One region of the Brevibacterium sediminis genome, then DNA from elsewhere that is predicted to be linked to it. Evidence: predicted binding sites of a transcription regulator. Region 1 holds the regulator's gene; each other region holds the start of a gene.
The links. The regulator LexA, encoded in region 1, represses DNA repair genes until DNA is damaged. The targets are predictions, from matches to a motif close to TCGAACANNTGTTCGA.
Positions count from the first base shown of each region.

Region 1 (9,927 bases):
CCGTCGCGGGCGAACTCTTCGGTCACCTCGGCGGCGAGGGCATCGTCGACGAGGAAATCCAGGGCGGTGCACGCAAGACCGTAGGCCCCGTCGAGTGCCGCGGATTCGGCGGCAGGGGTCTTGGCGGCTGCGGCGAATTCTCGGGTGTGCAGCGCCACCTCGGCGTCGGCGGTCTTGATGAGCGGATGGATGCCGGGAATCCGGTAGGAGACGTTGCCGAAGTCCGTGGATGCGGCAATCGATTCGTCGAGCACTCCGGCGGGAAGCGGTTGGCGGCCGCGCGTCTGTTCGTGTTCGGCCCAACGAGCGGTCAGCGCCGAATTCGTCCGCACGGGCAGCGACGGCGGATGTTCGTCCCAGTCGACGGTGACGCCGGTGCCGGTCATAAGCGCGGCACCCTTCGCCGCATCCTCGACCCGGTCGGAGAGCTCTTTGAGCGTCTCGGGGAACTTCGAACGGACGTAGCACTGCACGGTGGCGGTTTCGGTGATGATCGACGGCCTCGTTCCGCCGTCGGTGATGACCGCGTGCAGGCGGGAGATCGGCGGCATCTGCTGTCGCATCAAGCCGAGCCCCTGGTAGAAGAGGTTCGCCGCGTCGAGGGCGTTGCGCCCCATGAAGGGCTGGGCCGAGGCGTGGGCGGCGACCCCTGAGTACGTGACCTTGAGCAGGCGGCGTCCCAGCCACACCTGGTCGGCGCAGTCATAGCCGTATCCGTGGACCATGATGGCCGCGTCGATACCGTCGAAGGCGCCGGCGCGGGCCATAACCTCTTTGCCCGAATGGCCTTCTTCGGCCGGGGTGCCCAGCAGCACGACGGTGCCCGGCACGGCGTCGGGGTCCTTCTCATACAAGGCGTGGAGGGCGAGGAAGGCACCGACTCCGGCGGTGGCGATGATGTTGTGTCCGCACGCGTGCCCGATCTCGGGCAGGGCATCGTATTCGGCGAGGATCGCGATCGTGCGACCGTGTCCGGATCCCGTCGTCGCCCGCAGCGTCGTCTTCACACCGTAGAGGCCGGTCTCGACGTCGACTCCGTGTTTCTCCAGCAACGAGGCGATCGCAGCGACCGAATCGAACTCTTCGAATGCGGTCTCGGCGAGGTCATGGATGGTGTGGAGCAGACTCGTGAGGTCGCCTTCCGCAGTGTCGAGGCCCGCGGCGATGCCGGACCGGCCCGCCTCGGGGGCACCGGTGAAGTCGGAGGCCCACTCGGCGGCCTGCTCGGCCCGCGCCCGGGTCTGTCGAGCCATCTCATCGAGGTAGCTGTCGTCCGGTGCGGTCGAGTGGCCGAGGTCACGGATTTCGCTCATGGGTCATAAGCATAGGTGCCCTGCCGATCTGACACGCCCGGAACGGTCAGACTTCGACGAGGCGGATGGCCAGGGAGTCGATCTTCGCGACGAGGTCCTCGTCACCGGCGACGGTTTCCTGGAACCGGCGCACTTCTTCCGGCGGCACCTCGGACTCGACACCGAGCGTGATGCCGAGCTCCGGCCCACCGAGGTGGACGCTGTTGCTGCCGGGGCTCACACCGATCCGAGCCAGCCATGGGAAGGACTCGGCGATGGCACGCAGACGCTGGGCCACCTCGGCGTCGGCCCAGGACGGGGTCCAGGGCTGGGACTGCACGAACGCGAACATGGCGGGGCGGCGCAGCAGGAATGAGGACTCGGCTCCGGGGTCGAGGACGACGAGCTGGGACTCGGCCTCGATCGCCCCGAGGACGAGCCGTTCGGACTCGATCGGGACGGGACGGGCATCGGAATGCCACGCCGTCAGCGGTGGGATTCCGGAGAATCCGGGGGTGCACTCGCGGCCGTCCTCGGCTTGGAGGCGGACCATCGCCATCTCCGAGGAGTTGTCGGCCATGAGCCCGTTCTCTCCGACCTCCTGGTCGACGACCATCGGCACGATCGGGGCATAGAGCCTGGCCCCGGACAGGGCTGTGACGACCTGCTGGTGTGCGGCCGGGTCCAGGGGTGTCTGAGCGACCTGGGTCATGGCCTCCAGCAGGGCCGCATCCGCGAGTCCGGTGTCGCCGGAGAACGGGTTGGGTTTGAGGTCCCGGCCTTCCCACGCCTGTCCGGCGGAATCCGTCGGGGCGTGGGCGTCGCCTGACCGGGCATCAGACGCGGCGGACCGGGGCTCGTCCGGCCCATGGGGCTGGTCCGGCTCGTGCGAGTGCGTGCTCACCGGCTCACCGTCCTGCGACGTCGAGGGCTTCTTCCAGAGTGAACTTGCCTGCGTAGAGTGCCTTGCCCACGATCGCCGAGTCGACGCCGAAGGGCACGAGCTCACGGAGGGCTCGCAGGTCGTCGAGGCTCGAGACTCCGCCGGAGGCGACGATCGGAGAGTCCGTCTTCTGCGCGAGATCCTTGAGCAGGTCGACATTGGGACCCTGCAGGGTGCCGTCCTTGCGCACATCGGTGACGACGTAGCGGGAGCAGCCTGCGGCTTCGAGGGTGGCGAGGACTTCGTAGAGGTCGCCGCCGTCCTTCGTCCAGCCGCGGGCGGCCAGGGTGGTTCCGCGCACGTCGAGGCCGATGGCGACCTGATCGCCGAAGCGCGAGATCATCTCGGCCGTCCACTCGGGGTTCTCGAGAGCAGCGGTGCCGATGTTGACGCGCTCGGCTCCGGTGTCGAGTGCGCGTTCGAGGCTTTCGGTGTCACGGATGCCACCGGAGAGTTCGACCTTGATCCCCACGGCCTTGACGACCTGGTTGAGCAGATCCGAGTTCGAACCGCGCCCGAAGGCGGCGTCGAGGTCGACGAGGTGGATCCATTCGGCGCCGCGGTTCTCGAAGTCCTGAGCGGCGTCGATGGGTGAACCGTAGTCGGTTTCGGTTCCGGCTTCGCCCTGGACGAGGCGGACGGCCTTGCCGTCGGCGACGTCGACAGCGGGAAGGAGGACCAGCTTGTTCGAACTGTCTGTCATTGTGACCTTTCTGCCAGGGTGCCACGGGGTTTGAGGCAACCATAGTCGGTGTGCTCGGTCAGGAGCTGAGTGAGTCTGTGGGGTTGGTGCCGGAGCTGCCGGTGCTGCCGGGATCGCTGCCCGGGTTGCTGTCGGCGGCGAACGAGGCGAGCCAGTTGCGCAGGAGCCTGGCGCCCGCCTCGGCGGATTTCTCGGGATGGAACTGTGCTGCCCAGGTGGTTCCGTCTTCGACAGCGGCGATGAAGTCATTGCCGTGGCGGGCGGTCGTGACCGTCGCGTTCGCCGGCGGCTCGGTCGCGGCGTAGGAGTGGACGAAGTAGAAGCGTTCGTCTCCGATTCCGGCGAACATGGCCGAGTCTGCGGGAGCGTTGACCTTCGACCATCCCATATGCGGGATGACCGGCGCTTCGAGGCCGGTGACGGCTCCAGACCACAGACCGATGCCCTCGGTCTTGACTCCGTGTTCGACGCCGCGGGCGAAGAACACTTGGAGGCCGACGCAGATGCCGAGCAGCGGTCGACCCTGTTCGTGGCGTGCCCGGATGAGGTCGACTCCCCCGACGTTCTCCAGTCCGGCCATCACGGCCGAAAACGCGCCGACGCCTGGGACCAGCAGTCCGTCGGAGTCGTTGATGACATCGTGATCGGCCGTGAGAGTGACCTCGGCGCCGGCTGCGGCGACCGCACGGACGGCGGAGCGCACGTTGCCGGCACCGTAGTCGAGGACGGCGACAGTCGTCATCGCTTCGCCCCCTTGCTCAGCACCGACCAGATCCTCCACAGGGAGAACCCGAGGACGATGGCACCGAGTGCGGCGACGACCCAGGCGATGGTGTTCCCACCCAGGGCCAGTGCGATGCCGAAGGCCATCACGAGTCCGGCGAGGACGGCGGCGATGATCCACAGCAGCGCGGTGCGTGCCATGGCGGCCCGACCCGGGCTCATCGTGGCCGCACTGGCCTGCAGCTTCGTCATCGACGAGGTCGGGATATTGCCTTCGACGTCCTCTGCTGCAACGGTTTCGAGCAGCAGACCTTCGAGCACATCGGGCAGGTTCTTCAGCGCCAGCCCGGCCGGCACATCGGACTCCCGGGCACCGTGGCGGAAGTGGCCGGCGTCGATCTGCTCTTCGCTGCGCACGAGGAGGAGGACCTCATGTTTGCCCGCGAGCTTCGAGATCGCGGCGGCCGCCTCGTTGCCGGCTTTGACATCCGTGTCGGCGAGCACGATTCCGCTGAACTCGCCGATCGGCACGATGGTGCCGGAGATGTTCGACAGCACGCAGGCGGCGGCCAGCTGTTGGGCGACCCCGAACGGGGTCACGATGACGGTCGTGCTCACAGGACTCCCTTGGTGCTGGGAACGGAGTTGCTGCGCGGATCGGTTTCGACGGCCTCGCGCAGCGCGCGGGCGAAGGCTTTGAACTCGGCTTCGACGATGTGGTGCGGGTCGCGACCGCGCACCAGGTCGAGGTGGACGGTCAGTCCGCCGTTGAAGGCGATCGATTCCAGCGAGTGGGAGGTCATCGAACCGGTGAAGTGACCGCCGATGAGGTGGTACTGCTGGCCCTCGGGCTCGCCGTCGTGGACGAAATAGGGGCGACCAGAGACGTCGACGACGCACTGGGCCAGGGCCTCGTCCAGCGGCACGGCGGCGAAGCCGTAGCGGCGGATGCCGACCTTGTCGCCGAGAGCCTCGCGCAGGGTCTGACCGAGCACGATCGAGGTGTCTTCGACGGTGTGGTGGACGTCGATGTGCGTGTCACCGGTCGCGGTGATGTCGAGGTCGATCATCGAGTGCTTCGACAGGGCGGTGAGCATATGGTCGAAGAACGGCACACTCGTCGAGATGTTCGAGGTGCCGGTGCCGTCGAGGTTGACGGACACGGACACCGTGGACTCGGACGTGGTGCGTGAGTTCTGGGCCTGCCTCATGGAGTGCCTTTCGTCGGGACGGCTGATGACGGGGTCGGAGACTGCGGACGGTCCGCGAGGATGTCCGGTGATTCGGCGAGGATATCGTCGATGGCGGTCAGGAACGCTTCGGTCTCTGCCTCGGTGCCGGCGTTGACGCGGGCGTGGCCGGTGATGCCGATATCGCGGATGAGGACTCCGCGGTCGAGAAGCTTCTGCCACAGGTCGGCCGGTGAGGCGATGTTGCCGAAGAGGACGAAGTTCGAATCGCTGTCGTGGACGGTGAAGCCCGCCTCGGCGAGGTGGCTGGACATCCGGTTGCGCGAGTCGATGAGCCGGTCGACGTTGCCCAGCAGCAGTTCGGCATGTTCGAGAGCCGTGCAGGCCAGCACCTGGGTGACCTCGGACAAGTGGTAGGGCAGACGGACGAGGCGAAGGACGTCGATGAGCCCGGGGGCGGCGATGGCGTAGCCCAAGCGCAGTCCGGCACAGGCGAAGGCCTTGCTCATGGTGCGGGAGACGACGAGGCGGGGCCGACCCTCAAGCAGAGTCATCGCCGAGGACTTGGCGGGGCGGGAGAATTCCGCATATGCCTCGTCGACGATGACTATCCCTGCGCAGTTGTCGTAGGCGGCTTCGATGACGTCGAGGCCGATCGAGGTGCCGGTCGGATTGTTCGGAGTACACAGGAAGACGATGTCCGGATTCGCACGAGCCACCTCGGCGGCGACCGTCTCGGCATCGAGAGTGAAGTCGTCCTTGCGTTCGACGTGCTGCCATTCGGCACCCGTGCCCGTGGTGATGAGCGGGTGCATCGAATACGAGGGGGTGAAGCCGAGGACTGTGCGGCCCGGGCCACCGAAGGCCTGGACGATATGGCTGAGCACTTCGTTCGAACCATTGGCGGCCCAGATCATGGAGGGGTCGAGGTCGACGGAGTCTCCGGCGCGTTCGTTCACACCGTCCAGATAGGTGACGAGGTGTTCGCGCAGTGCGGTGAATTCGCGATCGGGATATCGATTGAGTCCGGCGAAGTGATCGTCGACGGCGGCGCGCATGCTCTCGACGACGACGTCCGGAAGCGGATAGGCGTTTTCGTTGACGTTGAGCTGGACCGGCACGTTGAGGTGCGGAGCCCCGTACGGCTTGAGGCCGACGAGGTCTGAACGCACTGGCAGAGAGTCGATGTTTCCCACGACGATCATTCTACCGAGAGGCCCCCGCCGCCCGGGCGGCGGGTCGGGCATCGAGATCGGCCGGTCGGCTCACCCGATCGAACAGGTCACCGCGCTGCCGGTCGGGCCGGCGCCATGCCGGTCGAGCAGGGTTCGACCTCAGCGGACGGGGACGTCGAGGGTCTGTCCCGGGTGAACCGTCGGGGTGTCCAGGTGGTTGATCTCGACGATATCGGCAACGACATCGCGGGTGTCGCGGTCGATGCCGAGATTCGAAGCCACGGTCCACAGCGATTCGCCCTCACCGACGACGACTGACTCGGCGTCGATGCCGATGCTCTCCGTCTCCGATTCGGCGACAGCAGCGGCCGAGAACGACTGGGTGGCGAGGAGGACCGCCCCGCCGATGACGACGAGAGCGACGAGCAGGGTCCGGAGAAGGCGCACAGCCTGGCGTCCACGAGGGGTCAGGTGCAGCTCGGTGTTCTGTGCAGACATCGCATTACCTCTTTCATTCGTACGATTCCACCAGTAATCGGTAGAACGTCTGTTCTATTCAACATGCCAATCGAACAAATGTCCAGTCCAACTCGAACATCTATGCGACAATGAGAGGGAACCAGCGTTGTTGATTGATCTGTCAGAACCATCTCAGTCGGCACTGACACGAGAATTTCCGAAGCGGAGATCACGGCGTTCAGCGGCTGGGAATAGAACGAAGGGGAACGAGCAATGGTTCAGAACAAACGAGGCAGAGGCAGGCCTCGCAACGAAGATGTTGCCAGCGAGATCGCTGCCGCTCGCACCGATGACGACGTCGTGCAGATCCCTGAGGGATCATCCGGTGAGGGCGACTTCCGCCTCACTCCCCGTCAGCGCCTCGTGCTCGAAACCATCGAACGCGCGGTCGTGACCAACGGCTACCCGCCGAGCATGCGCGAGATCGGCAAGGCCGCCGGGCTGGCCTCGCTCTCCAGCGTCGCCCACCAGCTCTCCCAGCTCGAACGCCTCGGCTATGTCCGCCGCGACCCGAAGCGCCCACGTGCCATCGAAGTGGTCAATCCGTTCGAAGAGGAAGAGGCCGAGCGCGCGAAGTACGAGGAGCTGGCCAACAACACCGTGCAGGTGCCGGTCGTCGGACGCATCGCCGCCGGTGGTCCGATCCTGGCCGAACAGGAAGTCGACGATGTCTTCTCCCTGCCGACCCAGGTCGTCGGTTCTGGTGAGATGTTCCTGCTCAAGGTCGTCGGCGATTCGATGATCGAAGCCGCCATCTGCCACGACGACTGGGTGGTCGTGCGCAAGCAGCACACCGCTGACAACGGTCAGATCGTCGCCGCCCTCCTCGACGGCGAGGCCACCGTGAAGACCCTCAAACGCAAGGCCGGTCAGCAGTGGCTGATGCCGCAGAACGAGAACTACGAACCCATCGACGGCACCTACGCGCAGATCATGGGCCTCGTCGTCGCCGTCATCCGCCGCCTCTGACCCTCTGTCGGCTCTCCGCAGTCTGAACACGAAGGCCCGCGACCGATTCGGTCGCGGGCCTTTGTGTCATCCTTCGTCGGTTTCGGCCAGCCTCGCCAGGCTCTTGCGGACGAGATCGGAATTCGTCGTCGGCCACATCCTCGGCATCGAATTGACGAGGAACCCGGCATACCGGGCCGAGCGCAGCCGCGAGTCGAGCACGGCCACCACTCCCCTGTCCTTGGTCGACCGGATGAGTCGTCCGGCTCCCTGAGCCAGACGCAGGGCAGCATGCGTGGCCGACACGGCCATGAATCCGTTGACTCCCCGCTGGTCGGCATCGCGTGCCCGCGCCTGCATGAGCGGGTCGTCCGGACGTGGGAACGGCAGACGGTCGATGATGACCAGGCGGTTCGTCCGTCCCGGCACGTCGACTCCCTGCCACAGGGACATGGTTCCGAACAGGCAGGTCTGATCATCGGCGGTGAACTGAGAGACCAGCGCCGGCAGGCCGTCATCGCCTTGGAGCAGGATCGGGAAGTCGAACTTCGTCCGCAGGTGTTCGGCTGCCGCGTTTGCGGCCGCCCGGGAGGAGAACAGCCCCAAGGCACCGCCGTTCGAGGACTCGACGAGTTCCTCGAGTTCGGTCAGCGCTTCCTCGCTCAGTCCGCTGCGTCCGGGTTTGGGCAGGTGGGAGGCGACATAGAGGATTCCCTGTTTGCCGTAGTCGAAGGGAGATCCGACATCGAGACTGTCCCATTTCGGGGCGTCGGGTCCGAAGAGTCCCAACGAGGCGGCCACCGCGTCGAAGTTCCCACCCAGGGACAGGGTCGCCGAGGTGGCCACGACCGTGGATTCTTCGAAGATGCCGTTGCGCATGGTCCCGGCCACGCTCAAGGGCGCGACGACGAGATTCGTCGTCTCCTTCTCCCGGAAGGTCGAGCGCGACAGCCAGATGACGTCGTTCTTGCCCGGGTCACAGAAGCGTTCGGCGAGTTCGAAGATCTCCTGGCAGCGCGCCTTGGCCATCTGCCGGCCGGCATCGGCGTCCTCGGTCTTGCCGCCGATGTCGTTGATGATCTGACGGGCGGAGTCGCGGATCTGTGCCAGGGCCAGTCCGAGCGCCTCGCTCATGTGGAGGATGAGCCCCTCGGGTACCGAGGTCTGCGCACGTTCGAGTGCTGCCGCGGCGGAATCGAGCAGAGACACGACCCCGTCCTGGACGGTGGTGTGTTTGCGTACGGAACTCGTCGCGGCCGAAAGCATGCTCGTGTTGATCTGCCCGGACAGGGCGCTCGTCACTCGGTCCTTGAGCTCATGGGCCTCGTCGATGATGATGACATCGTGTTCGGGCAGCACGTTCGATTCCCCGAAGGCGTCGATGGCCAACAGGGCATGGTTCGTCACGACGATATCGGCTTCGGCGGCCTTGTTCCGGGCGATTTCGGCGAAGCATTCGGTGAACAGCGGACAGTTCGATCCGAGGCAGTCGAAGGCGTTGACGGACACCTGTGACCAGGCACGATCGCTGACGCCGGGCAGGAGATCGTCCCGGTCGCCGGTGTCGGTGGTCTTCTCCCAGGTGCGGATCCGCTGGATCTCCTCCCCCAGGCCGGAGCGTTCTGTGGGTTTGCGTCCCGCCTCGGCGTCGGCACCGAGGTCGAAGAGCATGCCCTCGCCCTCGTCGGGGTACCCGCCGGCGAGCTTGTGCTTGCACACATAGTTCCGGCGCCCCTTGAGCAGTGCGGCCCGGGGCAGCGGATCGAGGTCCTTCTTCACGGCCTTGAACAGCCGAGGCAGATCGCGGTGGATGATCTGCGTCTGCAGAGCCAGGGTCGCCGTGGACACGACGACCTTCCCGCCGGTGCGGGTGACGTACTCGGCCGCCGGCACGAGGTAGGCCAGCGATTTGCCGGTGCCGGTTCCCGCCTGCACGAGCAGATGGATTCCCTTGTCCAGCGACGAGGCGACCGCCTGCGCCATCTCCTGCTGACCCTCACGTGGCGATCCGCCGATGGCGCCGACAGCGGATTCGAGGAGGGTGTCGACAGCCTTCACTCGTCGATGACCAGGTCCGGACGCTGGAATTCGCGCAGTTCGTCGACGAGTTCGGTCGGCACCTTGGCCTGCAGGCTGGTGCCCTCCGTGCCGTGCGATTCGTGTTCGACCGTGCCGAGGGCGTAGATCTTCGACACGAGGTCACCGCGTTCATAGGGAATGAGCACGGTCATGTCGATGTCCGGGACGGGAAGGCGGTTCTCGATGGCCTCGATGAGGTCATCGATTCCTTCCTTCGAGACCGCGGAGACGAACTGTGCATCGGGATACTCCGCGCGCAGGCCGGTGATCACGGCCTCCTCGGCGATATCAGCTTTGTTGAACACAAGGAGTTCGGGGATGTCCCCGGTCTCGACATCTTTGAGGACGTCGCGCA
Region 1 covers NZ_JAHQRN010000009.1:37,615-47,541, reverse strand. Annotated here, with positions in the region: gene KTJ89_RS17165 (M20 family metallopeptidase) at 1-1,313, opposite strand, end outside; gene KTJ89_RS17160 (SseB family protein) at 1,360-2,196, opposite strand; gene priA (bifunctional 1-(5-phosphoribosyl)-5-((5-phosphoribosylamino)methylideneamino)imidazole-4-carboxamide isomerase/phosphoribosylanthranilate isomerase PriA) at 2,201-2,938, opposite strand; gene hisH (imidazole glycerol phosphate synthase subunit HisH) at 2,997-3,680, opposite strand; gene KTJ89_RS17145 (hypothetical protein) at 3,677-4,279, opposite strand; gene hisB (imidazoleglycerol-phosphate dehydratase HisB) at 4,276-4,872, opposite strand; gene KTJ89_RS17135 (histidinol-phosphate transaminase) at 4,869-6,047, opposite strand; gene KTJ89_RS17130 (LysM peptidoglycan-binding domain-containing protein) at 6,186-6,524, opposite strand; gene lexA (transcriptional repressor LexA) at 6,759-7,514, shown strand; gene KTJ89_RS17120 (ATP-dependent DNA helicase) at 7,581-9,551, opposite strand; gene hflX (GTPase HflX) at 9,548-9,927, opposite strand, start outside.

Region 2 (9,927 bases), on a different contig from region 1:
GCACGGCCAGCGCCATGCCCTGGATTCGGTTGTAGCAGGCAAAGATCTCCGCTGAAGGCCCGCTGACGGTCAGGCAGGCCGAGCCGTCCTTGTAGCCTTCGACATCGACGCGGCGACGCTTAGTGGCGAGTTCGGTGTTGTCGACCGGCGGAACGAGCAGGGCGATCATCTTCGCCAGATCTCGGCGCAGGGTCTCGCAGGTGATATCGGCGCGCCTCGCGGCCAGGAAGATGTCGAGCTTCGGAAGGAAGTCGAACGCGACATCAGCACACTGGCGAGCGACCACAACGACATGTGCCTGGGTGAACTCTCCGGCGCGGACACGGTCGGCGAAGCGCGGCAGACCATAGAAAATCGTCAGCGCGCCGGTGAGCTGACGGTAGGTACGGGCAGTGTTGGTCCCCAGCACTGTCGAGATCTCGACGAGGTCCTCAGCGTCGACATTGTCATAGACCCATTTCGAGAAGCAGATGCCCTCATCGAGCTCCGGGAACTCGGGCAGGACCTTCGCCTCGGACTCAGTCGCCTTGCGCAACTGTTCGCGGGCGAAGTCGGCGTCATAGAGCACAACTGTCGCGGAAGGTGAGCCGCCGGTGCCGGTCTTGTCGTCCGCTGGCGACGACGGGTCCTTGGTTGACGACGCGTCCTTGGACGAGGTCTCCGATTTCTCCGCAGCGCCGAAGACGGTGTTCTCTTCGGATTCTTTGGCGCGGCGATCAAAGGATGCGGAGATCGTCTCGCAGCGAAACGGTTCGGAGCCCTCGGGCATGGGCAGTTCGAGGGCGATGAAGACCTGTTCCAACACAACTGAGGAGACGGACTCGAGGAGGGAGAAATGGGCACGGTCGGAAGCGACAGCGTTCTCGGCAAAGCGAGACATGCTTGATTCGAAGCGGATGGCGAATCGGGGCGACGGCTGTGTCACACCCGGCTCGTCTGCCTGGTCGGGGGTCGAACGGTTGGTGGTGCCCTTCATTGCTCTTTCACCTGCCTCGGACTTCGTTGTCGGGGAAGTGGTGCTGACTTGAAAAGCTGTTAATCAGATCTTAGACGGTCAAGCTGACATTCACAATAGTAAAAAGAAAAAAGATTCGAATAAGTTTCGATGACATATTGATAGTGAATTGATTCTCTACTTATCATTGCACTCGGTGCTGACATGAGGGCGTTCGGCCTCGTTCGGCCAGTTCAGGGGTTGTTTTGCGCCGGTCCAAAGGTCTGGAGAACATGCCACCGGAACGGCGGGACAGCCTCGGTGGGGGCCGGATTTTCGGGTGAAACGGGTCACAGCATCGGTTATGATGATCGAGTTGTCGGATGCGACCCATGAGGTCGGTACTCGCCTCATGCGAGCCGTATCCGCACTGCGCGCAACCGCGTCGCCCTTCACCTAGGGCCATGTCGCGGGCCGCGTCGACGTCACCGCACCATCCTTCACTGGTGACCAGTTCTTCGCCCAGACCATCGCCTGCGCTCACGGTCGACCGTGTCCGCGCCGGCCGACGTCCAGACGATCACTGCCGGCTGCACCGATGATCCGATCATCGAACGGAGTGCTCGCCCAACCGAGTGCTCACGAGCTTCGTAAGCTCACGAACCGCCGCCGCATCAACCACGAGGATCAACCATGACGACCACCGCTCACAACTCCGCCGCCTCCGACCAGGGCTCGAAGGGCCCGATCACCGACGCCGAGATCTTCGAGGCACACGAAGGCGGCAAGCTCTCCGCCGAGCTCACCTCACCGCTCGAGACCCAGCGCGACCTCTCGATCGCGTACACCCCGGGCGTGGCCAAGGTCTGCACCGCGATCAAGGACGAACCGCAGCTGGCGCGTACGCACACTTGGACCGGCCGACTCGTCGCGGTCATCTCCGACGGGTCGGCTGTGCTCGGCCTCGGTGACATTGGTCCGGCCGCCTCGCTGCCGGTGATGGAGGGCAAGTGCGCCCTGTTCAAGTCCTTCTCCGGGCTGAATGCGATTCCGATCGTACTCGACACCAATGACACGGACGAGATCGTCGAAACCATCGTCCTCATGGCCCCGACCTTCGGTGCGATCAACCTCGAGGACATCTCCGCTCCGCGCTGCTTCGAGATCGAAGACCGGGTCAAGGAAGCCCTCGACATTCCCGTCATGCACGATGACCAGCACGGCACCGCCGTCGTCGTCCTCGCCGCACTGACGAATGCTCTGCGCGTGGTGAAGAAGTCCTTCGAGTCCGTCCGCGTCGTCGTCTCAGGCGCCGGTGCTGCCGGTGTGGCCGTGGTGAAGATCCTCGCCGACGCCGGCGTGAAGGACATCGTCGTCCTCGATTCCAAGGGAGTCGTCGAATGCGGCCGCTCCGACCTGACCGAGACCAAGCAGTTCCTCGCCGAGTCGACGAACCCGCGCGGAATCTCCGGTGGGATCGGCGAAGCCCTCGACGGTGCCGATGCCTTCATCGGCGTCTCCGGCGGCACCATCGACGAGGCGCACCTGGCCAACCTGGCCGACGATGCGATCATCTTCGCCCTGTCGAACCCCAACCCCGAGGTGGTCCCAGACGTCGCCTCCAAGTACGCCACCGTGGTGGCCACCGGGCGCAGCGACTACCCTAACCAGATCAACAACGTCCTCGCGTTCCCCGGAATCTTCCGCGGCGCGCTCGACGCCGATGCCAACGAGATCACCGATGATATGAAGCTCGTCGCCGCTCGTGCGATCGCCGATCTCGTCGGCGATGACCTCGAGCCTGGTTATATCGTGCCCGGTGCTCTCGATTCGCGCGTCGCTCCGGCCGTCGCCGAGGCAGTCGAGAAGTCCGCGCTCGAGGCCATGGCCAAGCGCTGACGCCTCGTCGGTGGGCCATCGCCGAGCCGGAATTGTCGCCGAGGCGGCCGAATACAGCTGAGGGGCGGGTGAAGAGTGATCTTCACCCGCCCCTCAACTGTGTGTCGGTTGCTGATTGCGTTCCGCTCCAGGCCGTGTGCCACAGGTGGTCGGGCGCCCGTGGCCGTCGGTTGGCCATCGGAGGACTGCCGCCCATGCCAGGCAGACGCGGTCGGAACTCAGTCGTCGGTGACGGTGATGGTCACGTCGATGTTGCCGCGGGTGGCGTTCGAGTATGGGCAGACCTTGTGGGCCTTGTCGGCCAGCGCCTGTGCCTCGGCTTTGTCGAGGTGCGGGAGGGTGACCTCGAGTTCGACAGCGAGCTGGAACCCGCCCTCATTGTTTTTGCCGATGCTCACTCGTGAGCCGACCGCTGAGTCGTCGACGTTCGCCTTGGCCTGACCGGCCACGAGGCGCAGCGCCGAGTGATAGCAGGCCGCGTAGCCGACCGCGAAGAGCTGCTCGGGATTCGTGCCGTTGCCGCTGCCGCCCATCTCCGCGGGTGTGGCGAGATCGACGTCGACTTTCCCGTCGTTCGTGCGACCGTGGCCGTCGCGGCCTTCGCCGGTAGCCAGTGCCTCTGCAGTGTAGAGAGCCTTCATGATTCTTCCTTCCGTTGGCGGTGCGTTGTGGGTTAGTAGGGTTTTGTGGGTTGGTAGGGGTATCTGGGCTGGACTTGCGCTATGGGGCGGGGCATTGATCGGTCTCGCATCGGGGCCGTCAGCGGGCCGCAGTCGAGTCGGTGACGGCTGCGGGATCTCCGCGCAGATTCCTCGTCAGAGTGCGCAGGGTCTCGAGCAGCTCGGGCATCGCGGCCGAGTCGAGCTGTGTGCGCTCACCGATCCGGGCCGGAACGCACTCGGCGCGCTCCTTGGCTGCGGCGCCCTCGGCGGTGGGGCGGATGAACACACTGCGCGAGTCCTCGGCGGAGCGGTGACGGGTGACGTAGCCGAGCGATTCCAGCCGCGACAGCAGCGGAGAGAGCGTGCCCGAATCGAGCTGCAGACGCTCGCCGAGGTGCTTGACGGTCACGCCGCCGGGCGCGGAATTCTCCTCCCACAGCACAAGCATCACCAGATACTGCGGATAGGTGATGCCGAGCTCGGCCAGCAGATCCTTGTATGACGCGGTCATTGCACGCGACGCCGAGTAGAGGGCGAAGCAGAGCTGTCTGTCGAGGTCGAGCGCATCCATAACTAAATGGTTGCACACAATTCAATTGTGCACAACTGATTAATCGGAAGGCGGATGAACGGGGATCGAGGTGAACATAGCGGAGGGGTGGGCGAAGATCTCTCTTCGCCCACCCCTCCGCTATGTGGTGCCTCAGTCGTTCGCCGGCGTCCGGTGACGTGCGTCGGCCCTCGGTCAGCTTCGGTGTCGCTTCGGCGGCCCGGCTCGGCCCTCGGTTACTGCTGTGGATTCTGCTTGGAGTTCTTCCACTGCTGAGCGGCCGCTTGAGCCGACTGGGCCGCAGACCGAACGGACTGGCCGAGCGACTGGCTGGAACCTCCGGGGCCACCTGACTGACCGTCATGACCCGAGCCGTCGGAGCCATCGGAGCCGCCCGAGTTCGGCGGGTTGGTCGGCTGCGGCGGAACGCTGGCCTGCTCGGAGCGGTGGCTCGAGGTGTACCTGCTCTCGGGCGCCGTGAAGGTGGCCCCATCCTCGGCGGCGTTGGCAGCGAACAGGGCGTTGCGGATCTCTTGGCCCATCTCGCCCAGGCCGCCCGGGTTCGAAGGCATGAACAGCACATTCGACCGGCCCTCCTGGGCGACGTTCTGCATGGTGTCGAAGTACTGGGTCATCATCAGCAGCTGCTCGGCCGTCTTGTCGATGCCCACCTCCTGCAGCTTCGCGTACTGCTCGGCGATACCGGTGGCGATCGCCTTGCGCTGAGCGGCGACACCCTCACCGTGGAGGCGCATCGCCTCGGACTCCGCCTGCGCCTGTGTGACGCGCTTGATCTTGTCCGCCTCGGCGAGCGACTGAGCGGCGACACGGTCACGCTGTGCGGCATTGATCGAGTTCATCGAATCGCGGACCTTCGGGTCCGGGGTGATATCCGTGACCAGGCTGCTGACGATCTTGAAGCCGTAGCGCTTCATCGACTCCGAGAGCCGGCCCTCGACGTTCTCCGCGATATCGTCCTTCGACTCGAACGCCGTGTCCAGAGTCAGACCCGACAGCGCCGAACGAACGGTGTCGAAGACGTAGGAGCGGATCTGCTCCTCGGAGTTCGCCAGCTTGTAGTAGGCGTCGGCCACATTGTTCTCTTCGACGACGTACTGGACGGCGACGGGAACCGTGACGAAGACGTTGTCCTTCGTCTTCGACTCGATGTTGACCTCGAGCTGCTGGACGCGCAGCGAGATCGGCCAGCTCGTCGTCTCGATGAACGGCACCTTCGTGTTCAATCCCGGCTTCGCCACTTTCTTGAACTTGCCGAATCGCTCGACGATGACGTTCTCCTGCGTCTTCACTGTGAAGAACATGCTGGTGCGCAGCTTGCCGAAAAGCAGAACGGCGATGATGAGGATGACGATGATTATGGCGAATGTGGCCACCAATCCAGTCATGGGTGCTCCAATGCGTCGTAGATTTCGGCCGCCGAGCGACCGCCTGTGACTACCACCCTAGTAGCCAGGACGGCATCCGCATACGCCAAGGCCGGTTGACGTCACGGCCCAAGCGTCTCGACATCGAAGAACGACTGCCGACACATCTGATGTCAGACGTATACTGGAGGCTCAGCGTGGAACGACCAGCAGAAGGTGATCATGACGGAGACGACGGAAACCGGACGGAAAGTGACGACCTCCGACAGGATCAAGGATCTCATCCTCTCCGATGGTCTGCGTCCCGGAGACCTGCTGCCGACCGAAGGCGAACTGTGCAGTCGCCTCGGCGTCTCGCGGTCGAACGTCCGGGAAGCCATCCGCAAGCTCTCGACCCTCGACATCGTCGACGTCCGCCACGGCCACGGCACCTACGTCGGCGAGATGACGCTCGATGCGCTCGTCGAAGCCCTCGTCTTCCGCGGAGTGCTCAGCCCCGGCGACGACCTCGACGCACTGCGCGATGTCGTCGAAGTGCGCAAGGCCCTCGACCACGGAATGTCCGAGCAGATCGTCGACGCCCTCAATGGCACGGAGAACTCCGAACTCAAGGATCTGGTCGACGAGATGACCGCGCTCGCCGCTGACGGCAAGACCTTTCCGCAGCAGGATCGCGCCTTCCACACGGGGCTGCTCGCGAAACTCGGAAACTCGCTCGTCGGCCAACTCGTCGCGGCGTTCTGGGATGTGCACACTGCCGTGCTGCCCAAACTCAATGTCGCCGTGGCCGCCGACCTGGAGCAGACCGCGCATGCCCACGGCCTCATGCTCGAAGCGGCGGAATCCGGCGATGCCGAGGCCTTCCGCGCCGCGATCACCGCCCACTATGAGCCGATCATGCGCGCCCTCGAACAGAAGTGATTGACTGAACGCTGAAGGAGACCACATGGAAGTCGTCATCGCCGACGAATACACGCTGGCGGAGCTCGCCGCCGACGCGATCGAGGCGCTGCTGCGCACCGAATCCGCACCGGTCATCGGGCTGGCGACCGGATCGAGCCCGCTGCGCATCTACGACGAGCTGACCACCCGCCACAAGAACGAAGGGCTGTCCTTCGCCCACGCGCAGGCGTTCATGCTCGACGAATACGTCGGAATCGCCGACGACCATCCGCAGCGCTATCGCAACGTCATCGACGCCGAGATCGCCACTCGCGTCGATTTCGCCGAGGGGGCCGTCCACGGTCCCGAGGGATCCGCCGATGACCTGGCGGCCGCCTCGGCGGACTATGAACGGAAGATCGCCGAGGCGGGCGGGATCGACCTGCAGATCCTCGGGATCGGCAGCGACGGTCACATCGCGTTCAACGAACCCGGATCATCCCTGGCCTCGCGGACACGGGTGAAATCCCTGACGCACCAGACGCGGCTCGACAATGCGCGGTTCTTCGACGGCGACGTCGAGCAGGTGCCGAAGCTGTGCCTGACTCAAGGGTTGGGCACGATCATGGAGGCGAAGCATCTCGTGCTCGTCGCGACAGGCGGTAACAAAGCCGAGGCGGTGCATCAGATGGTCGAGGGGCCGATCTCGGCTATGTGGCCCGCGACCGTGCTGCAGATGCACCCGCATGTCACTGTCATGCTCGATGATGCGGCGGCGTCGAGGCTACAGCTCGGCGACTATTACCGCCACGCGTTTGAGAACAAACCGGAGTGGCAGAGCCTCTGAGCGATTTCGGCCTGGGCAGGCAGCTGGCGAGGCCTCGGAGCGAGATCAACCCGGGCGGGTAGCCGGTCAGCTCATCCCGGGCTGCTTACCTGCGAACTCAGCCCGGGCAGCTGACTCGTGAACTCAACCCTCGACGGCCTCGGTGAACCACGAGGTGATCGTCGCGGGATGCGTGATCGCAGTGCCCACGACCACGGAGTCGGCGCCGGCTGAGCGGGCGGCAGCGGCATGCATCGGGGTGTGGATGCGGCCCTCGGCGACGAGCAGCGCGGGCAGTTCCGCAACTCGGATCGCGCTGATGAGTTCGAGATCGGGGCCTTCGGTCGCCGGTCGTTCCCCCGTGTAGCCGGCCAGGGTAGTTCCGATGATGTCGGCGCCGGCCTCGACCGCTGCCTTCGCATCGTCAAGGCTGCCGCAATCGGCCATGACCAGGGCGTTTGTCTGCTCGTGGAGGCGTTTGACCGTCTCGGCCAGGCTCAGTCCGTCGGGCCGCTCCCGCCGCGTCCCATCGAGTGCGACGATGTGGGATCCGGCCAGAGCCACTGCATAGGCGTGTTGGAAGGTCGGCGTGATGACGACTCCGTCCTTGCCGTCCTTCCACAGCCCGATGACCGGGACGTCGACGGCCGAGCGAGTTGCCTGAATGTCGCCGAGACCTTGTACTCGTACGGCTGATGCTCCTCCGCTGACCGCCGAGGCAGCCACCTGCGCCATCGTCCTCGGATCGCGCATCGGCTCGCCCGGATAGGCCTGAGCGGAGACGATGAGCCGCCCCCGCAGCGCCTCGAGGATCTCGGTCTTCGACAGCATCAGTGAGTCTCCTTCTTCTGGCGGTTCTTCTCGCCGTTCGGCGCGTTCGTCAGTGTGTTGGTGTGACGGGAGGGAAGCGTCTCAGTGCTTCTGGCCGGGCGCGTCATTCCAGAGGCCGGCAGCGCCGATGAGCGCGGCGTCCTGCCCCAATTCTGCCTTCACCAGCGGGGTCCCGGAGGCGGCGGGGATGAGTTCCGCGGCGAAGGCCTCGCAGAGCGGTCCCCACCAGGTCTCGTCCATATCGGCGAGTCCGCCGCCGATAACGACGACCTCAGGGGAGAGCACGTTGACGATCCCACCGAGTGCCGAGCCGAGGGCACGCGCCCCGATGTCGAAGGCGCGAAGCGCCAATGCATCCCCCGCCGAGGCGGCCACCGCCAATTCTCGGGTGTTCGTTGGGGCCGGCGCCGCCCCAGCGCGATCGGACCGTGAGTTCGGCGTCGAGGTGGGGGCGCGGAACGCTGTCGCCGATGCCGAATTGTGGGACTGACCTTGCGCCGCAGGTTCCGCGGGCTCGGTATTGGACTCGGCGGAGCCGCAGGCTAAACGCCGATAGGTATTGAGGATGGCAGGCCCCGAGGCAATGGCTTCGACGTGACCGGTGCCGCCGCACGGGCAGGCCAGGCCAGCCGCGGCTGCCGAGGGCACATGCCCGATGTGACCGGCGGCAGAATTCCGGCCAGTGAGCAGGTGACCATCGGTGATGAACCCGCCGCCGATGCCGGTGCCCGCCGCGACGAGCAGCGAACTCCGAGAGTCGCGCGAAGCTCCGGCGACGGCCTCGCCGAGGGCATGAGCGTGCACATCGTTGACGACGCGCACGGGTAGGCCGGTGCGCGCAGTGAGTTCAGCGACCAGGTCCGTTCCGGCCCATCCGGGCAGCGACTCCGTCGCCGAGACCACAGTTCCCGTCACAGGGTCGATGACCCCGGCCGCGCCGATGCCGATCCGCCATGCGAATTCGGAACCCGAGCCGTCCCCGCCCCCGGCAAGACCGCCGGATCCGGCACTGCCACGGCCGCCGGACCCGGCGCCACGCGAACCCGACGTCTCCGCGATGACGGCGGCGGCCACCTCGGCGATGGTGTTAAGAACCGCCTGGGCACCATCTGCCGCGGGCGTCGGCACGCTGCGCACGTGCGCAAGTTCGCCGTCGATGACGGAGCCGGCACGGATCTTCGTGCCTCCGACATCGACGGCGACGGTGGCGGGCAGGGTCACAGCAGTCCTGCGGCGGCGACGATCTCGCGGACGCGCTTGGCCTCATCGGCGTTGAGCGCTTCCATCGGTTCGGCCATCCGGTTCGAGCCGATGACGCCCATGAGCTGCAGGGCCGTCTTGAATCCGCCGAGGCCCGCCGCACCTGCGGACACGCGTCCCGGGGTCGCGGCTCCGGTGATGTCGAACAGAGCCGCCACGCGGTCCTGCTCGGCGGCCGCTGCCTGCCAGTCGCCGGCCTTCGCGGCATCATAGATGCGCACGTACCCGGCGGGGTCGACGTTGCCGAGCCCGGGGACGATGCCCGCCGCGCCGCCGAGCATCGCACCGTCGGTGACCACCTCGTGGCCGGTGAAGACGGCGAAGTCCGGCAGGTGCTTCGTCGCGAGGAGCAGACGGCGGAAGCCGACATCGTCGCCGGAGGAGTCCTTGACTCCGGCGATGACACCCTCCTCGGCGAGGCGGACGAGGACGTCGAGCGGCATCTTCATATGCGTGCGCACCGGCACGTCATAGGCGTACAGGGGCACGCTGATATGGGCGGCGACGGTGCGCAGGTGGCGCTCCACCTCGGCGGCATCGGACAGCGCATAGAACGGCGTGGTCACGACGGCTGCGTCACCGCCGATGGCCAGCAGACGGTCGGCCTCGTCGAGGACCCGGGTCGTCGTCTGCTCGCTGATGCCCACGAGGACGGGGACCCGGCCGGCAGCAGCTTCGATCGCGGTGGAGAGGACGAG
Region 2 covers NZ_JAHQRN010000010.1:66,318-76,244, reverse strand. Annotated here, with positions in the region: gene KTJ89_RS18000 (HNH endonuclease signature motif containing protein) at 1-976, opposite strand, end outside; gene KTJ89_RS17995 (NAD(P)-dependent malic enzyme) at 1,628-2,833, shown strand; gene KTJ89_RS17990 (organic hydroperoxide resistance protein) at 3,052-3,474, opposite strand; gene KTJ89_RS17985 (MarR family winged helix-turn-helix transcriptional regulator) at 3,593-4,066, opposite strand; gene KTJ89_RS17980 (SPFH domain-containing protein) at 4,282-5,451, opposite strand; gene KTJ89_RS17975 (FadR/GntR family transcriptional regulator) at 5,653-6,351, shown strand; gene nagB (glucosamine-6-phosphate deaminase) at 6,377-7,159, shown strand; gene KTJ89_RS17965 (N-acetylmannosamine-6-phosphate 2-epimerase) at 7,283-7,969, opposite strand; gene KTJ89_RS17960 (ROK family protein) at 8,051-9,190, opposite strand; gene KTJ89_RS17955 (dihydrodipicolinate synthase family protein) at 9,187-9,927, opposite strand, start outside.
Region 2: a site for LexA is predicted at 1,080-1,095, ahead of KTJ89_RS18000 (HNH endonuclease signature motif containing protein). Genes of this name have one in related genera too.

Region 3 (9,927 bases), on a different contig from region 1:
CATCGACGAATACGGTGACGACCTCGAAGACCTCGGCGCCTACTACGACAACGCCGTCCTCACGATCGCCGTCCCGAAGTACATGAAGGACATCAACTCGATCGAGGACCTCAAGGGCAAGGGCAAGGACTTCGGCGGCGAGATCATCGGAATCGAGCCCGGAGCCGGTCTGACGAAGGCCACCAAGGCGATGATTCCCGAATACGGTCTCGACGACGAATACGAGCTCGTCACCTCGTCGACCGCTGCCATGCTCACCGAGCTCGGCAATGCGACCGACGCGGAGAAGGACATCGTCGTCACCCTGTGGCGTCCGTTCTGGGCCAATAACGAGTACCCGGTCAAGGACCTCGAGGACCCGAAGGGTGCGATGGGAGACCCCGAGAAACTCCACTTCACCGCGACCAAGGGCTTCGGCGAAGAGTTCTCCGACGCTGCTGACTACGTCGGGAAGATCAAGATGGATGACAAGCAGTACGGAGACCTCGAGGACCTGGTCGTCAACAAGTACAAGGATGATGGCAAAAAGGCCATCGCCGAGTGGCTGAAGGCCAACCCCGACGCCTACGAAGGTGAGCTGCCGGACGAGAAGTGATCCTGACGCCGCGGCAGCAGCCGCACTGAGGACGACATCGTCGGCTCAGCTGCGGGCTTCCCCATTGCCCGGCGTGCGGTCATGTAATGCTGTGCCCTTCCGACTCGGACGAGTCGGGAGGGCACAGCTGTATGAGTAGACTCGGCTGAGAATCGCCGTTGACACCGATTTCGGTGCGCGGGACCGAACGGAGGACATCCCATGACGACCGATTCGGCATCCGTCGACACCTTCGTCGGCCCTCTCACTGTGACCAGCGACGGCCGGTCCGTCGTCCGACTCGAATGGCACATTTCCGCCGAGGCGACCGACGCCGCCGATCCGATCCCCACCGAGGCGGCCGCCGCCTCGGGACCCTCTGTTTCGATCCCCGCCGAGGCGGCGGCCGCCTCGGATCCGACTCTCGTCGAGGCGGTCGCCCAGTTGCGAGCGTACTTCGACGGCCGCCTCGGCGATTTCGACCTGCCCGTGGACTTCGGTCAGATCTCGGACGTCGCGAGGACCGTTTTGACGACCTTGGCCGAAGAGGTCCCGGCAGGGACCACGGTCACCTACGGACAGCTCGCCGAAGCCAGCGGAACCGGGATTCCGGCGCGTGCCGTCGGCGGGATCATGGGACTCAATCCGATCCCGATCATCGTCCCCTGCCATCGTGTTGTCGCCGGTGACGGGCTCGGCGGGTATTCGGGCGGGCTGCCCGGGCAAGAGCTCGAGACCAAGCGACGCCTCCTCGAGTTCGAAGACGCCCTGCCGCAGCCCCTGTTCTGACGCTGACGCTGCCGAAGCGTTCTCGGCCCGCGTCTGGCTCGCTTCGGTACCGCGTCTGGCTCGCTTCGGTCCCGCACCGGGCTCGTTTTGGTCCCGTTCCGTGCCGGTAGTCTGCCGCATTCAGCTGTCCGCCGGGCGGAGCTCTCCGGACACCGGTCGGGGGCCACGGCAAATCTGGAGGACGCCACTGGAAGTTACGCGAATAATGTGATTACATTGCCATACCAACTTTTGTGATCACAAATGATCCTGCATTCACATGTTCCTGCTCGGACGATCGGAATTGCCAGAGTCGGCGGTTTCACCGCACTCGAGCAGCCACCACGAAGAGGAGACTGATGAAGTCACGCACACTCACCTCCGTTGTCGCCGCCTGCGCGACGCTGGGCCTCGCCCTGACCGGGTGCTCCCAGGAGGCCGGTAAGGACTCCGGCTCCGACGGCGACAAGGGCACAATCAAGATCGGCTACATCTCTTCGTGGTCCGACAGCCGCAGCACCGCGTTCCTGCTCGAGGACCAGCTCGAGAAGCTGGGATACGAGCCCGAGCTGGAGACGATCTCCGAGGCCGCGATCCTCTATGCGGGAGTGGCGAACGGCGACATCGACATCTACCCCTCCGCCTGGCCGGAGAAGACCCACAAGCAGTACATGGATGAGTACGGCGACAAGATCGAGGACATCAGCACCTATTACGACAAGGCGCAGAACACGATCGTCGTGCCCGACTATGTCGACATCGATTCGATAGATGAACTCAAAGACAATGCCGACGAGTTCGACGGCAAGATCGTCGGCATCGAGCCCGGGGCCGGTCTCACCAAGGTGACGAAGGATTCGATGATGCCTGCCTACGACCTCGAGAAGGACTTCGAACTCGTCACCTCCTCGACCCCGGCCATGCTCACCGAGCTGGGCAATGCCATCGAGGCGCAGGACGACATCGTCGTCACCCTGTGGCGTCCGTTCTGGGCGAACAACGCCTACGACGTCAAGGAGCTCAAGGATCCGAAGAACGCCATGGGCGATCCGGAGAAGATGCACTTCCTCGGCACCGAGGGCTTCAGCGACGAGTTCCCTGAGGCGTCGGAGCTCATCAAGGGGATCAAGCTCGACGACAAGACGTACGGAGAGCTCGAGGACCTCATCGTCAACGAATACAAAGAGGGCCAGGAAGGTGACGCCGTCGACCAGTGGGTCAAGGACAATCCGAAGGCCTTCGACTCCGAGATCACCGACTGAGCCGCTGCGCGAACATACGGTGCGGCCGCCGCCCCCGCTTCTGCGGGTCCGGCGGCCGCGCCGCTTTCTCAGCCGTCGAACAATTCCTGCCCGACGTACCCGTCCTCGGTCGCTCCGGGCGGGATCGCCCACACGGTCGACCCGATCGGGGTCGTCCATTCGTTGAGCAGGTCCACCTCAGCGAGGCGGCGCTGGATCGGCAGGAACTGCCGTTCGATATCGGCCTGGAAAGACGCGAACAACAGTCCCGAATCCCCACCCGCACCGGTCTCGTAGTTGAACGTGCGCCGGTGGATCTGCACCTCCGGACCCAGTCCGTCGCGGGCCCGGGCGATATGTGCGACCTGCGAGATCTTCGTCAGTCCGCGCTGATCGACAGCGGTGAAGTCCGGATCGTCGAACTCGTCCTCACCCGACAGCGGTGCCCCGGAATCCATGGTCCGCCCGACCGAGAACTCCCGTGCGGGTCGGTCGGCCTGATCCCAGGTGTCGAGGTTCATCGCGATATCGCGCAGAACCAGCGTCGTTCCCCCGCGCATCCACACCGGCAGATGCGCACCGAGGTCGGCCGGCGGCTCCCCGCGGGCGGAGAACACCGGGTTCGCGGCCTCGGTGGCCTGCCCCCATATGATCCGCGCGAAGTCCTCGGATCCGGGTCCCGGATTCGCCGTGCCGTCGAGCTGACCGAAGAGGTTCCGCTGAGTCTTCCCCTCCCCCGCGCTGCCGTAGGCACGTCGGAATCCGTCCCGCTGCCAGGCCACCTCGGCGAACGATCGCGAATCCTTGAACAGCATGCGCCTGGCATGTGCCAAGGTCAGCGGGTCGTCGCCGCAGATCTGCAGGAGCAGGTCGCCCTTGCAGCGGTCCCGATCGAGGCGATCGATCGAGAAGGCCTCCAAGGGCTTCAGCCAATCCGGGACGTGCTCCTTTCCGGCCAGCGCCACCAGCTCGGATCCGAACCCGAAGGTCACCGTCAGTCGGGCAGGGTCGACGGCGAGCTCGGATTCGGAGTCGGCCAACGGGGCCTGCCCCTGCGTCAGCGCGGCTGCATCCGCGGTGAGCAGCCGTAGCCAGCGCACCGCCTCGGCGGCCTTGATCCCGGGCCCCAGCGTGAACGCGATGAAGTGCGCGAAGGCCTGCGGCGGGGTCTCGACCCCGGATTGATGAGCGCCGTAGAACGGCTCGGTCTGCGGCCCGTTCGCGCCATCCAGATCTCGCCGAGGCGGCCCACCGTCACCGGCGCTCGTGCCCTGTGATCTGGGACCGCGGCCGAGCGCAAATCCGGCCGTGGCACCGACGACACCTGCACCGCCGGCCGCGGCCGCCGAGGTCAGGAGACCTCGGCGGCTGAAGCCGGTGCGACCGGGCTCAGTGGTCACTGTGGTCTCCGTGATCGGAGTCCTCGTGCTCTTCGCTGTCGGCGCCGATGTGTTTGCCCTCGTCGCCGTGCTCACCATGGTCGCCGTGGTCGTCGCTGGAACCTTCGGCCTCATCGGGCGCGTAGTCTTCCTGGGCTCCGGAGTACTCCTTGGCCACGGCCGTGACCTCGACGGTCTCGTCATCGGCGGTGACGAGATCGAGCTTGATCTGCTCGCCCGGCTTGATCGCCTTCTTCAGTCCCATGATCATGATGTGATCGCCTCCGGGCTCGAGGCGGAGGCTCTCCCCGGCCGGGATGGTGAAGCCGCCCTTCTTCTCCTGCATGGACATTCCGCCCGAGCTGTCGCCTACGGTTTCGTGGAGTTCCACCATCTCCGCGTCCGCGTATTTCGCCTCGACGAGGTTGATGTCGGCGTCGGTGTTGTTCTTCAGCTCCCCGAAGACCGCGGTCATTCCGTCGTCGGCGGCCTTGACCCATGCGCCGTCGAAGCTGAGCGCTTCGGCGTCGACCGCGCTTTCCGAGGATTCCGCCGAGGTGGAGCTGCCGCCGTCGGTCTGTGTCGAACCGGCGGCCTTGCTGTCGTCTTGGCCGCAGCCTGCCAGGCCGATGGCGACGGCGATGGGCAGGGCAAGGGCCAGGGTGATGTTCTTTCGCATGATGTCTGCACTTTCGTCATTCAGGTGCTGTCGAGCACATGTCGGCGCGCGCCGCGGTCACCTGTTGGCACAGGCAGTCCCGCGTGTCCCCCACCGTCAGACGACGAGGATCTTCGGTCGCAGAGTCTCTGCTGCCCGAAGCTGCGGGCGCTGAGCCGCATCGCGTTCGTCCGCCTGTATGCAGGGAACGCGGCTGACCGGCAGCGCTTTCGTGAGCCTTTGCGTAGGTCACAGTTGCCTGCGCGCAGCTCGTGCGAGTGCAAGTGCGCAGGGCATGTGCTGGCCAGGGTGCGGGTACGTGTCTTCTGCGCGCAGTGGTGTGCGCGGACGTGTTCGACTGTCACCGAGGGGCGGCCCGCCGCTGTCTGGGCGGTCGCCCGAAGATGGATGGTCACCCGGGAAACCAGGTGTGGGTCGGCGCTGCAAACGCCGATTGGGATGTCAGCCGAACGCGGGAGGGCCGCGGCGGTAGTTCGGGCCGACCACCGCCGATGTGACCGGCTGCGGCACCCGGAACGAAGCGCAGAGCTTGCGGAACGGTTCGTCGGCCAGGACTCCGGCCGCCTCGGCGAGGGCTCGCAGTGCGCCGATCACCGGGCCCAGGGCCAGCTGCAGAATGCTGAGGACGATGTCCTCACCGCGTTTGAGGATCACGGCGGTGACGAGGACGGCGACGACGTGGGCGATGACCATCCCCGCCGAGGTTGCCCCGTGGCTCGCATGTCCGAGCGCGGTTGCGGCAGGACCGAGATCAAGGGAGCCGGAGGCTGGGACGATGTGTCCGGCGTGGGCGTGGAGGGCCGCCTCGGCGGAAGTGGATCCGGCACCTGCAGCTCCGGCCTGCCCGCTTCCGGATTGAGCGGTTCCCGCGTGGGCCCCCGCATGGGCGAAGGTGTGTGCAGACCAGCTCATCGTCAGGTGCATGAGCACCTGTCCGAGGCCGAGCAGGCCCGCCAGAGTCAGGTAGCCCAGGCGCCTGCCGGCGACGATCATCGACGCCCAGAGGACGAGAACGAAGACGACCACAGTGCCCGGAATCGAGACGCCGCCACCAGCACCGAGGTGCATGAGCAGGGCGAGGAGAGTCGTGAAGAGGGCAGCGAAGAGCGCACGTACGGATTTCGTCCATCCGGTCATGGGCCCTCCTCTCAGCTCGCTCCCACATTCTACTCAATGTAGAACAATTTCGGGAAGGCGACTGAGCCTACATCCGCAGCCAGGTATCGGCGGTCTTCTTGACCATGGCACCGGCATCAGCGGCAGCATCCCCCCAGGCGACGAGGTTGCCATCGGGGTCAGTGGTGGAGTCGGAAAGGACGACGACGTCGAAGTTGCACACAAGACCCGCCATCGCCGAGGCGTAGACGGCTCCGGGGGTGCCCGCCGAGGACGCGTCGGCGCCGGCGTCGGCATCGCCCTCTGCCTGGGCGGCGGGGTCAGTGGTGACTTCGCCAGCTCCAGTGCCTGGCTCGCCCGCGGTGGCGTCGGCGCCGGCGATGATGATCCGGTCGACGGAGAGGTCATGCAGACCTGCGGCCAGATCATCGACGCCCTCGAACACATCCGGACTCTCGGATCGGAGCACGAGATCCTCCTCATCGGGGACGAAGATGCTCAGCTCCTCATCGGGAGTGTCGGCGAGGTCGGCCTTCGTCGACGCGAAGATGAGCACACCGCCCACAGCGCGGGTGCGGGTGACGATATCGCCGAGGGTCTCCATGGCGTCATCGCTGGGGTAGCTGGCGTCGTCGGTGTCAATGAGGAGCAGGGCATCCATACTCCAATCGTGCCACGACCGACTGACACATTCGAAGCCGGTTCACCTCGGCCACAGCCGACACCACCCCTGACCTGCATGGACACAAAGAATCCTGTGAGCATCCTCGAACTGTGACGAACACTGAATTTATGTTCGAAACGTTTTTCGATCATCTATGGCGTTCCACGCATTATGAGCGTACACTGGATTCCAACAACAACGATGTTGGTGAACGGAATTCATCCCCATGACCCTCACTCCCGAACGCAGCTCCGATCATTCCGATCGGAACGCCGACAACTCCTCGCAGACCAGCGGACACCCGCTGCTGGCCGACGAGGAGTGGGCAGATCTCAGCCGCTTTGCGCCCGAGGTCACCTCTTCGATCACTCAGCTGATGAGCCTCAAAGATGAGCTGCGCTCGTTCGATCGCCCCATGGGACCGGATCAGGCCATCATGCTCGCCGATGGGGTCGAGGCGATCACACGCATCAACGATGCATTGTCGACGCTCGCGCTCTCCGTCTGCGAACGTGTCGGAACACCCAGCGATTTCGGCGCCAAGTCGACGAAGTCGCTCATCGAGAACCGATTCAACCTCACCGGCGCCGAGGCGAATCGCCGCACCGATATGGCCAAGAACCTCGGCGGACGCGTCGACATGGCCGGACAGGCTCTGCCGCCTCTCTACCCTGTCGTCGCAGATGCGCTCCATGCCGGCACGATCTCCGCCGCCCAGGCGTCTGTCATCGAAGACTGCATGCGCAAACTGCCCACGTGGGTCAGTCAGACGGTCCGCACCGACGTCGAGACGCGCTTGGTCGACAACGCACCCAAGGTCCGTCTCAAGGACCTGCGCGAGATCTTCGGCAAGCTCATGGGCTATATCGACCCGGACGGCGCAGAGCCGAATGACTCGGCCGACCGCTCTGCGTACAACATGTCCATGCGCGCCAAGGCCAACGGCGACTGGGAGCTGCGTGGACTGCTCGACCCCGTCACCGGCGGCACTCTCAACGGACTGCTGACCTCACGAATCCAGTCTGCGGGAGAAGCCGACAAGACAGGCGCCGACTCGGCGACCGGCGCCTCTGAGATCGCGGCCGCGGGCAATCCCGCCACCGTAACCGCTGCTTCTGAGGAGACGAGCTCGCCGCTGCCGGACAAAGAGCTGCTTGAGATCGTCGACGCGGTGCTCTCCGGTGATCGATATGACGCGAAGCGAGTTCCGGCACCCGATCTCAACGCAGCTCGCACGAGCGGAAATTCGGCAGCTGTCCCCGGGGTCGGCGTTCGTGAGGACGGCGGTTTCGTGGACGTCAGCGCCGAACAGCCCTCGGCGCGCGAATGGATCTACGAACGATTCGCCGGCCTCGTCACGACGATCGACAAGCAGCGGACGGCTGCAGGAGCGCCTTATGCTCTCGTCATCAACGCCACCGCCGAAGATCTGGCCAAAGGAACAGGACACGGAACCACGGGCGCCGACAATCCCATTCCCATCAAGGAACTGATGAGAAACGGCCTCAACGGCTCGCTGTTCTTCCACCTCATGAGCGACAGGGCCAAGACGATGCAGGTGGCCACAGAACAGCGCTTCGCCAATCGCAAACAGTTGGCAGTGATCACCGCCCGTGACCGAGGTTGCACGTTCCCCGGCTGTGACGCCCCTCCCGGTTGGTGCGATGCCAACCATGTGTTTCCATGGTCGCTCGGCGGAAAGACGGAGATCAACAATCTCGCGCTGCTCTGCAGCTATCACCACCACCTGCTCGACCGCACCGCCTGGGACACGGTGATGCTCTTCGACGGGCGACCGGCCTACATTCCGCCTGCCGCAAAGGACCCGGCTCGTAAGCCGATCCTCCACGCCCGCTTCATCGCGGACGACATCGTCGACTCCCTGTTCGACAAATAGCCGCCCCTCCTTTCAGGGGACAGCTGTGCCCACTTTCCAGCTTCGGCCGGGTTCAGCCCACTTTCCAGGTTCAACTCGATTCAACTCGGTGCAGTCCGGTTCGGCCCGGTTCGGCCCGATTCGGCCCGGTTCAGTCGGGTTCAGTCCCCCAATGAAGAGGCTCGGATGCTCATGTCCTCATCGAGGAGCAGGAGATCAGCCGGCATTCCGGGAGCCAACAGGCTGCCGGCACCAGGGGCACCGCCCGCCGCCTGCAGAGAATCACCCGACTCCGGCACTCCGCCCACCGCACGCAATGGAACGAATCCTGCGGACTTCACAGCGTCGAACGGGCTGAGTCCCACCTCGGCGACTGCCCGCTTCACAGCCTCGTCCATCGTCAACGTGGACCCCGCGATGGCGCCTTCAGTGCCATCCGCGGTAACCAGGCGCGCTACCGAATCCTTGACCTCGACCGGGAGCGAACCAAGGTGATAGCTCCCATCGTGCAGGCCGGTCGCCGCCATGGCGTCAGTGATGAGAGCGATGCGCCCGGGCACGAGTTCGTGGAGCATACGAGCGACCGGGGCGACGACATGGACGCCGTCATTGATGAGTTCGACGGTGACATGCTCGGCCTCGGCCGCGGCGAGGACCGGCCCCGGAGCACGGTGATGGATTCCGGGCATCGCATTGAACGCGTGGGTGAGGATGCTCGCCCCCGCCTCGAAGGCCTGCGCGGCCAGCGCATAATCGGCAGCCGTGTGACCGACGGCCACACGCACCCCTGCCGCAGAGAACCGACCGATCGCATCGAGAGCACCGGGAAGTTCGGGCGCGATGGTGATCTGGCTCAGAGTTCCATCGGCCGCCTCGAGAATCGCTTCGACCGCCTCCGGGGTCGGCGATGTGAGCACTTCGGGCGCATGCGCACCTTTGAAATCCGGGGACAGGAACGGGCCTTCGGCGTGCAGGCCCATGACCATGGCCCGGTCACGGACGAGTCCGGCGCCCGCGTGCAGGGACTCGCACAGCCCCTCGATCGTGTCCGAGACGTAGGACAGAGCGAGCCTGCCGGTGCCGTGGGCCCGATGCACATCGAGGATCGCATCGATCCCCTCGCTCCCGTCCTCGGCGCTCGCACCGCCCGCACCGTGACAGTGGATATCGACGAACGCGGGAGCCACGTATCCGCCTTCCGCGTCGATGACCTCGCCCCTCGCCGAGGCGGCCCTGTCCTTCCAGCCGTCCCCGCGGCCCCGTGCCGTGACCGTTCCCTCGGCGACCGCGATCCACGTGTCCGCGGTCCCCTCGGTGAACGTCACCCGATCGCCGTCGAGGATGCACGCATTGTGGATGACCGCCTCGGCGGGGATCTGTTCGGTCTGTGTCATCAGGGTCCTTCCATCGTTCTGCGAACGCCTCATTCAGGGTACGGAATCAGTTGGTGAATTTACCCCGCAGCAGGGTCTTGGCGAGTAGGGTCTCGTCGGGCAAGGTGTCGACGGGTGTTGTGCCGACAGATCGGCTGTCGGCTCGCCCCAAGGTGCGAACGAACCGCTTGCCGCCTCGCGCCAGGGTGCGAACGAACCGCTTGCTGCCTCGCCCCGGGGGCGCCGACAAACCGGTA
Region 3 covers NZ_JAHQRN010000007.1:130,589-140,515, forward strand. Annotated here, with positions in the region: gene KTJ89_RS15865 (glycine betaine ABC transporter substrate-binding protein) at 1-595, shown strand, start outside; gene KTJ89_RS15870 (methylated-DNA--[protein]-cysteine S-methyltransferase) at 797-1,363, shown strand; gene KTJ89_RS15875 (glycine betaine ABC transporter substrate-binding protein) at 1,702-2,604, shown strand; gene KTJ89_RS15880 (Dyp-type peroxidase) at 2,673-3,983, opposite strand; gene KTJ89_RS15885 (copper chaperone PCu(A)C) at 3,973-4,641, opposite strand; gene KTJ89_RS15890 (hypothetical protein) at 5,083-5,778, opposite strand; gene KTJ89_RS15895 (hypothetical protein) at 5,846-6,418, opposite strand; gene KTJ89_RS15900 (HNH endonuclease signature motif containing protein) at 6,648-8,318, shown strand; gene KTJ89_RS15905 (N-acetylglucosamine-6-phosphate deacetylase) at 8,459-9,691, opposite strand.
Region 3: a site for LexA is predicted at 6,542-6,557, ahead of KTJ89_RS15900 (HNH endonuclease signature motif containing protein). Genes of this name have one in related genera too.